One region of the Neobacillus sp. GCM10027624 genome, then DNA from elsewhere that is predicted to be linked to it. Evidence: predicted binding sites of a transcription regulator. Region 1 holds the regulator's gene; the other holds the start of a gene.
What was found. Region 1 encodes Rex, which represses fermentation and respiration genes when NADH is low (regulators of the CRP and FNR family bind a similar motif). Its sites were predicted from a motif close to TTGTGAAATATTTCACAA; they were not measured.
Positions count from the first base shown of each region.

Region 1 (8,052 bases):
CTTGAGCAAGAACTGTTGCAGTAGTTGTACCGTCACCGGCAACATCATTTGTTTTGCTTGCTACTTCAGCAACAAGCTTTGCACCCATGTTTTCGAATGCATCTTCTAATTCGATTTCTTTAGCGATGGTTACACCGTCATTGGTGATTAAAGGTGAACCAAATTTTTTCTCAAGTACCACGTTGCGTCCTTTAGGTCCAAGAGTTACTTTTACTGCATTTGCAAGTGTATCTACACCACGAAGCATTGCGCGGCGCGCTTCTTCACTAAACATAATCTCTTTAGCCATTGTTCAAAAAACCTCCTCTAAATTTTTAAAACTTATATTTTTTAATTTTCCTTATTCGCCGATAACAGCAAGGACATCGCTTTCACGTAGTAATAAATATTCTGTACCCTGGTATTTCACTTCTGTACCAGCATACTTTGAGAAGATAATACGATCGCCTACAGAAACTTCAAGTGCTACACGCTCGCCATTTTCAAGCACACGGCCAGTACCTACGGCAACAACTTTTCCTTCCTGAGGCTTTTCTTTAGCTGAGTCTGGTAAAACAATACCGCTTGCAGTTTTTTCTTCTGATTCAACAAGCTCAATGACAATGCGATCACCTAATGGTCTTAACAAATCAAACAACCTCCTCAAAAATATATGTAATTCTGACATTATTAGCACTCCTCATACATGAGTGCTAACACAATTATTATAATAATGAATTTGACAATCTTTTGCAAGTTTGATGTATATATTTTTTCATAAAAAAATATAAAAATGAAAGCTTTTTTGTACAACCTTACAAGTATATGATACCAATGGAAATCTATACATTTCTTTTTAAAAAGTTTCTAAATTGAAACAAGACTGGTTTTAAGAGTAGAATGAAGAATACACAGAAAATCTTTGAGTGGATGTTAAAAGGAGAGAATTAGTTGAAACGGGAATATTGGATAATCTTAATTGTTTATATTGCCATGCAGTTTTCAAGTCTTGCAGGAGTCCCATTACTAATGTACGGCTTTAAATTATCCGGGATCAACGGGAGGCTTGCAGTCCCCGTTTGGCTGGTGATCAGCTTTACCTTAGCACTTATTATTACGCTTATTATTTTACGGAAAGAAATGAGGAACAATAGGAACGAAAGAGGAACCTCTTTGGGTCTCTCGATTATTTGGGCATTTTTTGGTGTCTTCTTAGCACTCTTTGCGCAAGCGATCGCAGCAAATATTGAACGGTTGATTGGTGTCGAAATGGGCTCAGAGAACACAAAGGATATTATCCATATTATTGAGGAGTTCCCGCTTGCCATCCTGGTCAGTTCTATTTTCGGCCCGATTCTTGAAGAAATAGTGTTTCGAAAGATTCTTTTTGGCACATTGCATAAACGTTTTAACTTTTTTATATCGGCCATCATTAGCTCGGTTATTTTTGCTTTAGCGCATATGGAACTGGAGCATATTCTCCTTTATTCCGCAATGGGCTTTACTTTCGCTTTTCTTTATGTAAAAACAAAACATATCTTAGTACCGATTTTTGCTCATGTGACAATGAATACAATGGTTGTCATTGTTCAGTCCGCTTACAAAGACGATATTGAAAGATTAATCCGGGATGCAGAGTCGATGCAAAACTTTATCGGAGGATTTTTATGAGACGTTCACCTTTGTTTTCCAGCGTGATTTACTTCCTGCTCGGAAGTTTATTTACATATTTCGCCATTCATGATGTAAATCAAAATGGCTGGGGATTTTTTAGCTATCTGCTTGTCATATTAGCCACATTTGATTTCGGCTCCAGCCTTAAGTTATTTTTCTTTTATATGAAGTATAAGGATCAGTTGAAAAAATAAAAAAAGTTGCCCCAAATTATGTTTGGGACAACTTTTTTTAATAGAAAATAGACTTTTCCTTGAATAAACTAGTAATTTCGATAGCTTTTTTCCGGCAGAAAATTTTTATCTGCGATAAGATGAACTTTATCTGCGATAGTCAACGATTTATCTGCGATAAGCGCCATTTTATCTGCGTTCCTCCCCCATTTATCTGCGTATCGATTACTCCTCAAATTTCTCTTTCTGCGCCAACTTCCTTTTTCAACACCATCCGTTCTTTCCCCATTGTAAAAATGAGAAGAAACGCTATTCCAGCCGGGACGAGAGCCCATGTAAAGGTTTGAACAATAGAGCTTGAGAGGGCCTCGGTGATTTTTTCTAAAATTTGCGGCGGTATGTGACTTCGTGCCTGCTCTTGCAATAATGCACGTGAATCACCAAATCCGTCTTTTGGCATTGGTCCCATTCCAACAAAAGCATCTTCTAGATTTCCTTTAAAGCTATTCCGCTGAATCGTACCAAAAATCGTAATTCCAATCGTCATCCCCAAGGAACGGATAAAGTTGCTTGTAGAGGTTGCAGAGCCCCTCTGCATCATTCCAAACGGATGAATCGCCGCCATGCTTAACACGGAGAAAGAAAATCCCACCCCAAAACCAATGATAACCATATAAAGGGTAAGTACCCATCTGCTTGTATCAACGGTTAAGGTGCTTAATAATAATATCCCTGCTATTAAAATCACACCGGATAAAAACATGATATTGCGGTAGCTTAACTTTGTAGTTAAAAAACCACCGACTTGTGCCGTTACCACCGACCCAAGCATCATCGGCAAGAGGATTAACCCTGAATTTGTAGCACTTCCGCCATAAACGCCTTGGACAAAAATTGGTATATAAACAGTTGCTGCCATAAATGCAGCTCCATAAAATAAACCAACTAGCGTACTACCGGCAAAAAGGCGATGCCGGAACATGGTGAACGATATAATTGGATCCTTTGCCCTCGTCTCCACAAACAAAAAGATGAGAAATAGGACCGCAAATCCGATAAATAAACTTATGATCGTACTTGAATTCCAATCATATTTCTGTCCCCCAAGCTCAAGAGCAAACATCAAGCAGACAACGGCACCAATCAATGTAACGGCGCCCCACCAATCAATTGCCTGCTTTTGATGAATGGGAGATTCCTTATAGAAGGCAATGATAAAAATAAACGAGAGAATCCCAAGCGGCAAATTGATATAGAAAATCCAATGCCAGCTAATATGGTCGGTAATATACGCCCCTAACAGGGGTCCGAAAATACTGGAGAGACCAAAAACTGCTCCGAACAGTCCGCCCATTTTCCCGCGCCTTTCAGGAGGAAACAAGTCAAACATAATAGTAAACGCAATCGGTACAAGTGCACCGCCGCCGACTCCCTGAATCGCGCGATACACACTTAGTTGGGTAATTGTTTCTGCTGTCCCACATAAAATCGAACCAGCCATAAACAAAATCAACCCCATGATAAAAAACCTTTTTCGACCATACATATCCGACAATTTACCGAATATCGGCATCCCTGCCATCTCCGCTACCATATAGGCGGATACCACCCATACAAAGTTCTCAAGCCCTCCGAGGTCGCCGACAATCGTTGGCATTGCCGTTACAACAATGGTATTATCCATTGAAGCCATCAAAATTCCGAGCAGCAGACCGGCGACCACAAATCCTAATTTACTATTTTTCGCTACCATCCCATTCTCCTTTAAATCTTCTTCGACGTTTTTACTGTTGCATTTGAATCTTGTATAAAATCATCTTTATACTCTACCAATCCGATTATACAGCCGGGGCCAATTTTAACCGTATTTCCTCTCACAGTTTCCGCCTTCGTATTTTCTAAATAAAGGTCGTCTCCTTCAACCACCTTTGCTATAAGGCTACCTTCCTCACCTACAAAAGGTAAAAGAGAGTTTCTTTTTCTTTTTATCGTGATTTTCCCGCCGCCGATTTCCTCCGCACGGCTTTCCCCGAACCGTAAAGAAATTTTAATCGTATCAGCATTTAATAACCCTTTGATTTCAAACCCGCCACTTGAATCGAACGTTTCATATTCAACATCGCCCGCAACTGCAATACTGCCTTTAATATTGGCTGTATCACCATTAAGGTCTTCTCCAACCTCAAGTGTTCCCAGGATTTTTATTTTTTTCAAATAAGCTTTGCCGCCAATTTCCATTGTACCCATTACCAGCAAATCTTCTAACTGGGCATTCCCTTTTACCTCTGCCTCACCTAAAACCTTCATCGAACCTGTTTTGAGATTTTCCGCAACCTCCGTTGTTCCATAAACCTTAAACACGGAAGCTTCAACATCATCAACGATCGTACCCTCGCCTCGGACACTGATTTTATCATATCTTCCGCCGGGATAGCTCCCTGAGCCGTTAATAATCAGATTTTCTTTACTTTTCATCTCCCTTATCCCCCCTCATTACATTTTTTTGCTTTCGCCCACAACAGCACTTGAATCAATAGAAAGTTCATCTGTATATTCGACAACGTCAATTTGACAATTTTGGCCAATGGTTACATGGTTTCCCCGCACTACCGCAGCCTTCGTATTTTCAAGGTGGATCGTATCACCCTCAATGATTTCCACCCTTAATTGAGTTTGAAAAAGAGATTTAAATAATCCCAGCCAAGACGGCTTATATTTCACAACAATCGATTGCCCGCCAATTTCCTTCGCCTGGCACTCTCCAAAAATCTTAATATCCACTTCATCCGCATTTAACAGGCCGCCAATCGTAAACATCGATTCAGCATTGAAAAGTTCTGCCTCACAATCCTCTTCCACTGTCAGCTTACCTTTTACCTTTATTTCTTCTGCTTTAACTTTGCCGCCAACAGAAGCTTTTCCTGAAACCTTAAGTTTTTCAACTAATAGGTTTTTTCCAATCTTTGCAGTGCCATCAATAGAAAGGTCTTTAGCCGCAACGGTTCCACCTATTTTGGCCATCCCATTAATTTTGGCCGTTTCAGTGTGGATGTTCCCCTTGACCGTCCCTGTTCCATTACATTCAAATCCCTTACATTCGACATCGCTGTTTACCGTTCCCTTTCCGTTGAGTGTTACCTGATGAAACTGTCCGCCATTCGATGCCCCGAAGCCATTTATAACCAGGTCCCCCTTTTTTTGCATCTCCATTCCCATTCTCCTTTATAATAATTTCGATTTCACTTCTTCCATACAGGCCATTAGCGACAGCTGAGCAACAATTTTCATTCCTCGTTCAAAATGAAAGGACTCTGTATTGATTAACAAAAGACAGGAGGATACCCCCAACTTTCTCGTAATCACCAGTTCGGCACTTTTTTGCTTGATCATTGATGTTTGATCCTTTAACACCTGGAGTACCATTTTTCCTTCTTCGAGATTAATTTGACCTGATTGCAACAGCTTTTCTAACACAAACACTTCAAGCATTCTTGAAAAATTAAATTGTAAACTGCCATTTTCATTCTCTAAGTAAAAATTTATAACCGTTTCTGAAACAATGTTACGCCTTATTAAATCATCTTTAGTTAAATTTAAGTCAGATATATTGGGAGAAAACATATCGGCAAGTTCATCCAGTGATAGATTTTCTTTCATCGTTTGAATTTTATTGATTCGATCTAAGATTTTTTCTTTTGGAAAAAAGGTTTCCTGTCCGGTAAACGTTGATTTCCGGATAAACCAATCCTCCGGGATCAAGTCCTTCCGTTTCCACCTATACAGCTGCCCATAGGAGATTCCTGCTAATTCCAATAACTCTTTTTTCGATATTAACTCCTCGTTCATTGTAATGGCCCCTTTCTTATTCTTAATGTAACATAACACTGTTACGTTGTAAAGGTGGCTTTGTTTTATCAAATAAAAAAACCTTCCCATTTTTATGGAAAGGTTGATTCTCAAATTTATTCTGCAATTTCCGCTGTTGGGTAATGCTTTAAAAAGTAAACAAGTGATTGAAGCTCTACAGCAAGGTCGATGTGATGAACCCTGATGGAAGATGGTATATTTAAACGGGCGGGTGTGAAATTTAAGATTCCTTTCACCTCAGCACTCACAAGCCGATCCGTAATGATCTGCGCCACCGGAGCCGGAACGGTTAGAATCGCAACCTGAATATTTTCCTCTGTAATATACTTCTCCAAATCATCCATATGATAGACTGGGACATCACCGATGGTTGTACCCATTTTATTCGGGTCTACATCAAAGGCGCACGTAATTTTTGTATTATTATTTTTTAAAAAATTATAGTTTAAAAATGCTGTTCCAAGATTACCAACGCCGATTAACGCAACCTTTGTTAATTCATCCTGGTCCAATGTCTTTCGGAAAAAGGTCAATAAATAATTCACATTGTAGCCATAACCTTTTTTCCCAAGGGCGCCAAAATAGGAAAAATCCCTGCGGATTGTTGCTGAATCCACTTTTACCGCTTCACTTAATTCTGCTGAGGAAACTCTTTGTTTCCCTGAAGCATACAGATTTTGAATAAATCGATAATATAAGGGTAGTCGCTTTGCTGTTGCTTGTGGAATTTTCATTGTTTCGTTTGTCATATTCCTCCTGCACCCCCGCATAAATAGTTTCGTTCATGTTTTAAAAAACATTAGTTCTTTTAAAATCGCCGTTTTTGCCGCCGGTTTTTTCTACTAAATAAGTCGGTCCAATCACCATGCCCTTATCAATTGCTTTACACATATCATAAACGGTCAGCGCACAAGCAGATGCAGCTGTTAGCGCTTCCATTTCAACACCTGTATTCCCTTTTGTTTTAACGGATACGGCAATACCTAATTTATACATCTCTTGCTGATCAGGTTCCCAGGAAAAAGAAATATTCACCCCTGTTAATGGAATCGGATGACACATCGGTATAATGTCCCATGTCTTTTTGGCCGCCATAATACCAGCAACCTGTGCGACTGCCAGGACATCTCCTTTTTTCATCTCATTGTGGGTAATTTTACCAAATATTTCTTTACTGACGGTAATACTGGAATGAGCTAATGCGGTGCGGGCAGTTTCCGGTTTATCACTAACGTCCACCATTTTCGCTCTGCCCTCTTCATTAAAGTGAGTAAATTCTGCCATATAAAAAATTCCTCCTTTCAAATCATACACTATTTTTCAGTCTATGTGTGTGAAACTTTGAGCGAATCATTCTTATATTTTTAACATTTTCCCAACATTTTCGGCAGATGCGCCCTTTGCGGCCTGCGTTTTATTGCCGACACTCTAGGAATACGGTACACTAGTTCTATGTAATAGAGGTGAAAAAACAATGATTTTATTGCAAGTGAATCAATTAGCAAAATATTATGGTGCTGACCTTATTTTATCGAATATAAAACTAGAATTACAAACACGGGACCGTGTCGCTTTAGTTGGACGAAACGGTGCGGGAAAGTCGACGTTGTTAAAGATTATTGCTGGACACCTGTCACATGATGGCGGAGAAATCATCAAGCCAAAAGAAGTGACCATTGGGTATTTAGCGCAAAATACAGGATTAGAGTCTAATTTGTCCATTTGGGAAGAAATGCTGACTGTATTTGAATCATTGCGCGCGATGGAAAAAAGTTTGAGGCAGCTTGAAGAACAAATGGCTGACCCTGCTGCAATCGCAGATACAAGCAAATATGAGCGGATTCTAAAAGACTATGACCAGCTTCAGGTAAAATTTAAGGAACAGGGTGGATACCAGTATGAGGCGGATATTCGCTCCGTGTTACACGGGTTAAATTTCCCTGATTATTCCTTAATGATTGCCTCTTTAAGCGGTGGTCAAAAAACCCGTTTGGCCTTAGGGAAATTGCTCCTGACTAAGCCAGATATTTTAATTTTAGACGAACCTACTAACCATTTAGATATCGATACCCTCTCCTGGCTGGAGCAATATTTGCAAAGTTACGATGGGGCGATTCTAATTGTATCGCATGATCGCTATTTTTTGGACAAGGTCGTGACACAGGTCTACGAGGTTTCTCGAAAGCAAATCCAAAGATATACTGGCAATTATAGTACTTACCTTGAACAAAAAGCGGCAAATTATGAACGTGACCTGAAGCTTTATGAAAAACAGCAGCAGGAAATAGCAAACTTACAGGATTTTATCCAGCGAAATTTAGCCCGGGCCTCAACAACAAAACGAGCCCAGAGTCGACGG
Region 1 covers NZ_JBHTHD010000020.1:4,931-12,982, reverse strand. The annotation lists gene groL (chaperonin GroEL) at 1-289, opposite strand, end outside; gene groES (co-chaperone GroES) at 341-628, opposite strand; gene ACFQZ9_RS26135 (CPBP family intramembrane glutamic endopeptidase) at 931-1,650, shown strand; gene ACFQZ9_RS26130 (YdiK family protein) at 1,647-1,847, shown strand; gene ACFQZ9_RS26125 (MDR family MFS transporter) at 2,059-3,579, opposite strand; gene ACFQZ9_RS26120 (cytoplasmic protein) at 3,591-4,301, opposite strand; gene ACFQZ9_RS26115 (polymer-forming cytoskeletal protein) at 4,320-5,036, opposite strand; gene ACFQZ9_RS26110 (YhbD family protein) at 5,049-5,672, opposite strand; gene ACFQZ9_RS26105 (redox-sensing transcriptional repressor Rex) at 5,789-6,442, opposite strand; gene moaC (cyclic pyranopterin monophosphate synthase MoaC) at 6,483-6,977, opposite strand; gene ACFQZ9_RS26095 (ABC-F family ATP-binding cassette domain-containing protein) at 7,168-8,052, shown strand, end outside.

Region 2 (8,052 bases), on a different contig from region 1:
CCAACCAAGTGCCAGGGGCCAGGATTGGAATGGCACAAAATTTGGGCGGGACTGGAGCTTATTCCGTGGTCCATCTTTTTGCCGGAAAGGGGGTATAGCCCATGGAAATCAACGTAGCCGTCTGCAAGGAATGCGGACATCAAGCCATTCCGCCAAAGTACGGATGCCCAAAATGCTCCTCCGCTCATCTTGTTGAAAAAAAGCATTCAGGCGAAGGCTGCATTTATTCCTACACTACCATTCGTGTGGCAGCAGGAAAGTATGCATCACAGTTGCCCTATATCGTGGCTCTCGTCGAATTGGACGGAGGATTAAGGGTCACTGCCCGCTTGGAGGGGGACCAAGCCTCGATTAGCCAGCGAGTGAAGCTTAATCGGATAGAGGAATCGATTTATTGGTTTGGGTAAAAAGTATGGTTTATTATAGCAGTATTGTATTTTTCTGACTAATATGATAATTTTTATAATTGGAAATTAAATCTCTTCTTCCTAATTTGTAAACGATCTGGAGGCACCATACGTATGAAAACTGCCACATTTGTGATCGCCCGCTTAATGCCCCTTTGGATCGTAGCTTTTGCTGCATGGGCTGTATTTTCGCCGGAGCTCTTCTCTCCGTTGAGTGGATATACGAGCCTTGCCCTAAGCTTCGTCCTGCTGATTATGGGGTTGACGTTGGATCTCGAGCGCTTAATCGTCCTGATCCAAAAACCAAAAGTACCTCTGGTAGGTTCTGCTGGAAAATGGGTGATTGCAACAGTTGTATCGGTCATTGTTGGGTATTTATTTTTTTCATCCACTCAGTTTTTTGCAGGAGTGGTGATGGCCGGGATTGTTCCGAGCGGCACTTCGGCGAATCTAAACACGTTGATTGCCAAAGGAGATCTTGCTTTAAGTGTGACTATGTCTGCGGTGGACACCTTAATCGGGCCATTGCTCACGCCCGCTTTAGCCAAGTTTTTTATTGGCTCGAGTGTCCATTTCGATTATTTTTCCTTTGTTTGGAAGATGACAAAGATTGTTTTTTTACCGTTAATAGTCGGAATATTTATACAATATAAATTTCCAAAGCTTCAGCAGCATGTGAAGCCGGCAGCGCCGATCTTTTCATCCGTTGCCTTATATATCGTGGTTCTCGGTATTGCTTCTCAGGCAAGTATTCCGCTTCTGGCGCATCCAGCTATTTTACCTTCGTTATTTTTATGTGTATCCTTGCAAATCATTCTTCAGATGATGCTCGGCTACTTTTTTGCTAAAGTTCTTCGTTATGACGAAGCGGTATGTCGTTCCATTGTGTTTGAAGTAGGGATTTGTAATTCTGCTTTGGCGACTGTACTCGCGAATGATGCGTTTGGTCCTTTGGCAGGACTGGCAGCGATGGCGAACATGGTTTGCAATTTGACGTTGGGAAGCCTGCTAGCCGCAGTCCTTGCCTCGATTCCTTTCCGGACAAGTCTTCAGAAGGTGACGTATCATAAAATTTAAAAAATGGAGAGTGAGATAAAAATGAAGAAGATTCCAAAAGCCCGCTGGTACCGTATCGGATTGTTACTATTTTTAATTTATTTGACGGCTTTCGTGGACCGTTCCAATATTGGAATGGCCGCCCCATTAATGGTTAAATCCCTTGGACTATCCACCGCCAGTGTCGGCGTGTTACTTTCCGGTTTCTTTTGGGGATACGTCATTACCCAAATACCAGGAGGGTGGGTTGCCGGTAAGTTCAGTGCTAAATCGCTGATTGTCTTTGCCTTAATTATTTGGGGAGTAGCCGCGGTCCTCACGGGTGTCGTTCATAGCTTTGCTGCTCTGATGGCCGTCCGCTTTATCATGGGATTGGCTGAAGGGGTTGTATGGCCAGCGTTTTCAATTTATTTCGTCAACTGGTATCCGGATGAAGAAAGGGCCAGGGCCATCAACTTTTCAGAAATGTCGCTTCCGATCTCTTCGATCATCATGTCTCCTTTAGCGGGCTGGATGATTCATACCTGGAATTATGAAATGATGTTTATTTTACAAGGGATTCCTCCATTGATTTTAGCGGTTGTTTTCTACTTCTTGGCCCCGGACTCTCCGGCCAAGGACCGCAGGCTCTCTAAGGAAGAGCGAGATTATCTGCTAGAGAATAAGTCAACCGCAGTGAAAGAGAAGGGTTCACTTTTAGAAGTGATTAGTAATCCGAAAATTTGGGTGTTTTCGATTATTTATTTCCTTTGGATCACGGGACTGTATAGCTTCGGTCTATGGATGCCGAGTCTGATGAAACAGTTAAGCAGCATGGGAATTCAGGCGATTGGCTTTCTTTCGGCGATTCCATTTATCCTTGCCGCCATCGCCATGTACGTCAATGCAAGTTGGTCTGATCGCCATGGCGGGAACCGAAGCTTATTTGTAGCCATTCCTTTACTTATCGGAGGACTAGCTCTGATTATTGAACATTTTATTGGGTTTAGTCTTGTTGCCAACCTTATTGTGCTATGCGTCGCCGGTATCGGCATTTACGCCGCCATGGGACCATGGTGGGCATGGGCGATGTCCTTTGTACCGCGTGATCAAGCAGGGACGGCTAATGGTCTGATCAATCTGTGCGGGAATTTCGGGGGAATCGTGGGCCCGATTGTTGTCGGTGCGGTCGCTCATGATGGGAATTTGATCAATGGTTTTTATATCTTAGGTTTTGCGATGGTCGTGGGTGCGCTCCTTGCCGCCTTTGTTGCAGGGCGCTTTAGAGTAAACCATTCAACAGAACAGGAAACAAGCGGGAAACCAGTTCAGGTGTAAGGAATAAAGAGAAGATATTATAAAAAGCGTGCCTTGTCTTTGGGCACGCTATTTTTATTGAAGGTGACTAGTTTAACACACCGCCTTTAAACCTCAGTCTACTTAATCGAGCTTGTCCCCATTGTGGAGGAGTAGCAATTGATGAAGACTATTATATGATTGTGTTGATCTTCTTTTTAAAGAGTTTGCGGAGTTTTTTTAATTTACATTTGTATCAGGTTTTTTCTTCCTATTTCGAAAGAATGCGATTAGCAGTAAGATGCTTGGAATGATTATTTCAAAAGGCCAATTTAAACTGATTATAATAAATTCTAGTCCTTTAATAAACTCAGCAAATGACGATGCAATGGTTAGAGATGAAAACAAAACAATCAATCCAATTGGAAACATTAGCTTTTCCATTTTTTTATACTGAAATAGATCCGCTGTAGCTGTTACTGCAGCATAAAAATACAGTGATATTTTAAAAAAACCTCCAATGATTAGGTAGAGCAAAAAAAGAACATCGAGCCGCTCGATAAAATTTGCAAGTTGAATTCTTGAAACGGTAGTTAGCAATGGAAAGTTTGAGCGGGTATATAATTCTGGACCAATGGTTGAAATCGTAATAATCACAGTAATGGTAATATTAATCCCACTTAAAATCATCCCGCCAATACAAACAAATTTTATCTTCTTCGGTTCATTCACAAGCGGGAATATCATCGTGAAAACCAGCATTTCTCCAAAAGGAAATGGAAATGTTTCATGGAGAACCGTTTTTAATACTGGTTTCCAGCCATTTTCAAGAATAGGTTTAAGAAATTCAAAATGGATTAACCCGGAAAAAATAATTAACAAGAATCCTATTATGGCCATAAAATATACAATGCCAAAATAAAGCTGCCCCACTCTTGCGATTACTTCTAAACCTTTATGAATGCCATAGATTATGGTCAGAACCATCAATGTATTGATGATGAATAATGGCGTATTTGTATAAACAGTCGTTACCAATAGTTCCCCAAAATCTCGTAATATTCTTGCGTCAAGATAGATAAAATAGATGATATAGAAAAAGGCTATAATCCGGCCTGGCCATTTTCCGACAATTTTCTGTATATAGCTGGTTAGAATTAATTCTGGATAAAAAAGAAACAGACGATAGAAAACAAAGAAGGCGACCAAGCCACCACCTAACCCTAATAATACGGCAATCCATGCATCCTGTTTTGCATTTGCTCCTAGACCAAAGAGGATTGAACTACCCATTTCAAATAAAAATACGAGTACGAAAAGCTGGGATGCGCTTATTTTAATCTTATTCATTTACTATGTTCCCCTTTGCTAAGGGTGATTTTGTTAAGGAATCCTCCAACGGATTCACGCGTATTCCTACAAGCGATACATAGGAACCAACACATTTACTTGAAGCTCAGGAAATTAATTGTTCCAATTGAAGATGTTGGGTACGTTTGGTGGATAACTTCCCGGATGCCAAACACATTACCTTTTTCCTCTGTGCTGCTCTCTTCAAATAATTAGCCTAGTATTAGGTAGGTTGTCCAAAAAAATCCAAATTATCCAAAACTCCCAGTGCAACGATTGGCGATTAAAATCCATCTGCCTTATTTGGCGGTTTTTCTTATTGAAGTAACGTGGTAGTGGAAGAAGGAATCCCTTTTTATACCTCCTGTTATATCTAAAATTTTCAAACCCTCTTTCAAGAACTACAATATAATGTAATAAAATGGTATTAAATGTTTGTTGGTGTAAATAGCGTAACAATGGGGAATGGTATGTTTTTCTTTAATAAAGAAGAAATTTCCATTGGATATTCAATGGAAAAATTATTAAAGGTAAGAGGAATTTAAGAAAGTAAGGGCATTAAATATACCTACAAGGTTATAAACCGTTCGAGTCAATGGTTGGACATGGTACAACAATAGGAAACTTTGGAAGTGCTGGAATGAACAGTAAATATGAAACTCAATATATCGTTTCTGTTAAGAAAAAAGACTGAGAGAACGCAAAATATTGGGTTAATACTGTTTTACACCCATAGGAGAATGTATCTTGTTAACCTAAAGGGGCGGGATAGTTGAAGAAGATCTTTCAACGAAAAGGACATTCCTTGTAGTATAGAAATGTCCTTTTTTACTGTTTTGTTAGAATTTAAAGTTTAGAACCATCTTATTGGTTTCACCTGTAAACCTATAGTTATAAGACCCTTTCAAGCCTTCTAAGTCACCGGTAGCTTTGATGATTGTTGCTGGAGAATCTAGATTTCCCTTATCAAATATTCCTTGCTCTACAGCAGTAAATGTGCCCTGTTTTCCCTTGTAAGTTCCTTCAAAATGGAGAAATCCTGAAATTTTAGAAGTGGCTAAGTGACCATCATCTATAGTAGAGTCTATATAAAATAATAAATATTCAACAAAAGCTTTTCCTGTTAATTCACCCTCAATATCATATTCGACATGGGCAATATTTATAGGAAATTCTTTTCTAGTGTCCTCTATTGGCTTTTCATTCCATTTGCTTACTGTAAATGTTACCTCCATGGTAAATCTCCCTTCATTATTAAATAGTAATTCACCTCCAGTATAATATCCAAAAAGTACCATTATCAATAATAGAATAGGATTACTTTTTATTAAATTTTCTTTACTGACTTTGTGAAATAATACACTTAAACTAATGGGTGCTTCGTATTATAAGGTTAACCAGTTTTTACTGGTTGACCTTTTTTAATAGAATTTATTATATCAGTAGCCAGAGTAGGACGTACGGGTGCGTGGGACAAAGATCCCGTCAACTAAACTATCTGCTCCCTACTTGGAGAATCATGTTTGAGGCTGGTTGGGACAAAGATCTCGTATAACAAGCAAAGCTATGATACTGCATGGAGGAAAAGGGGTTACTGGAAAATAAATGGAGAGGAGAGGTAAAAAATGAATCCAGTAGTTGGTCTGGATGTTTCAAAAGGGAAAGTCAGATTCAAGCATTTTTAGTATAGCATTTATCTTTATAGAATTTTAATGAAAAATATTGATATCCTATTAGCTGGTTTAGTTGAAGAAGAATGAGGAACCTGGACAAATGAGGGTTCCCCTAATTACTTATAAAAATTCCATTTAAATTTAACAGAGCCTAAAATTTAAATTCTGTCCCATTTTCTATATAGATTGTGTTTTGTAATCCGGTTTGGTTTACCAAATATTCAAAAACATCTTTTGCTGTTGCTCTGATTATCTCGCTCAGACCTAAGTTGTCAAACGTGCGCGCATAGCAGCGGATAATCAACGTATCATTTTCCTTTAACAAATGATAATAGACGGTTTCCTTATGTGTTTTCGAAAAACAGTTGATAAATAGATATTCACCTGTTGGTTCGATTCCTTTTAACAAAAGTTCTTTTCGAACTATTCGTTTTAATTCCACGATTTGTATCTCTGATAAATTTATTCTCATACCAGCTCACCATCTTATTTATTGATCAGCATTCCACCTTTATTATTATACGAGAAAGCGAGACCACTAGTCACAAAAGATTGTGATAGCTGCGGCGGTCCCTTTTGTTTTTAGACTAGCTTGGCAGGTTAGTTGAATAACAAGGAAATTTAAACCATTATGTTGAATTTAGTAATAATATATATTTTGGGAGGATTTTCCTTTTTGAGAACAATGGTGTAATTTGATTTTGGGTGTTTTAGTCTTATTTGTAGTCATATTAATTTATGCAAAGGGGATTTAATTATTGTTCAACGGGTGCTTTCCTTGAAGAAAGGGCTGGCAACAGGTCAGCCTGTTTCTTATTCAGCTAACTGGGCCATTCCATTACTGATAGGAGGACTAGCTCTCATTATTGAACATTTTATGCTTTGTATGCGCAAGAAATTAACCTTGTAAAAGCCGCCAGTACGTTCTTTATTCTTTATGCGGGCTTAATGTTTGTATTCCGGCCATTTACAGGGGTATGGGCTGACCGTTACGGGGCAAACAAAATTGTATATCCTTGTATTATTTTATTTGCAATTGGGATGGTTATGCTCTCATTGCCTCAAACAGCAGTGATTATGATTTTGGCAGGTGCAATCATTGGAATTGGGTATGGCTCTGTTACACCAATACTTCAAACACAGGTTATTAGTTCTGTTGAACAACATCGTGTAGGAATCGCCAATTCGTTGTTTTTCAATTCAATGGATTTAGGAATGGCCATTGGTGCATTTGTGCTGGGAATTTTGGCGAAATCATTCGGATATAGCAGTGTTTTTATCGCTGGTATCATTCTAATTGTCGCAGGAGGATTAGCTTACTTCGCTTTAGCGGGCGGCAAGAAAAATCGGGATCGCCATGCTGTCGAAGAGTATAATTAAAGTAGCCGGCAGGTTTGTAGGGATTATAAGCCGAGGAGACATTGTCCATAATTTATCAAAATCAATATTTAGTTAAAGGGATTTCTTACTATTTTGACAGGCATCTCGAATGGCTTGGACCTCGGCGTGAGTAGTGGGATCATACCGAGGCCGTTACTTCATTCCGACCTGTCCCAATGAAACTTCCCGTCTTTCACAACAATCGCCCCCCAAAGGGTCCCCCGTGACTAGTAAGCACATTCTGAAGTGCGATCTCAATGGCTTTTTCCATAAAAGGAAAATCTGACATAACCACCACTTCTATCTTATATATTAAAGTAAACCTTTGATTCATACACTTCGCCAGGGGATAAAAGGGGGCAATCTTGAATTATTTATTAATATCACAACCCGGAAATGGAGTTCCTACACCTTTTACTTTCCTTAATTATTATATAAATGCCTCCTTATTTTTCACTTGTTGTCAGATTATCTGATCAATTATTTCTAAAATAACCGCGTTAAAATTCTTCACATATGACTCCTTATTGAAATCATTTTCAGGTCAGAGCACTAATCTATTCTTTTCTCAAGATTCTCAGCCTTTTGCAAATAATATGTAAGATTATATGACACTAATGTGGATGATCGATCGTCATTTGGCTATTATAGGAAAAAACTTTGAAAAGGTGAATGTCAGTCATGAGTAGGCTGGGGGCAGCCTTGTTTCATTCTCCAACTGTTTGAGAGCCTGAACAGTTGGAATTAGCCTAGAATTAAAGCGGCAATATGTAGGGGGTGAATGCTCGCTTTATTGCTAGCCCAAGCATAAAGAAAAGGAGATGAATGATATAGGAAGGTTAACATTACAGAAAGTTAATCAAATGAACAAAGAAGAGTTTGTTAACACCTTTGGCTGGATATTTGAACAC
Region 2 covers NZ_JBHTHD010000002.1:599,269-607,320, reverse strand. The annotation lists gene ACFQZ9_RS02975 (thiolase family protein) at 1-98, shown strand, start outside; gene ACFQZ9_RS02970 (Zn-ribbon domain-containing OB-fold protein) at 102-407, shown strand; gene ACFQZ9_RS02965 (bile acid:sodium symporter family protein) at 522-1,484, shown strand; gene ACFQZ9_RS02960 (MFS transporter) at 1,488-2,780, shown strand; gene ACFQZ9_RS02955 (GerAB/ArcD/ProY family transporter) at 2,979-4,088, opposite strand; gene ACFQZ9_RS02950 (DUF3224 domain-containing protein) at 4,928-5,323, opposite strand; gene ACFQZ9_RS02945 (hypothetical protein) at 5,913-6,233, opposite strand; gene ACFQZ9_RS02940 (hypothetical protein) at 6,540-6,671, shown strand; gene ACFQZ9_RS02935 (MFS transporter) at 6,644-7,141, shown strand; gene uraD (2-oxo-4-hydroxy-4-carboxy-5-ureidoimidazoline decarboxylase) at 8,005-8,052, shown strand, end outside.
Region 2: ACFQZ9_RS02950 (DUF3224 domain-containing protein) is a predicted target of Rex. The motif match lies at 5,436-5,453, and genes of this name have one in related genera.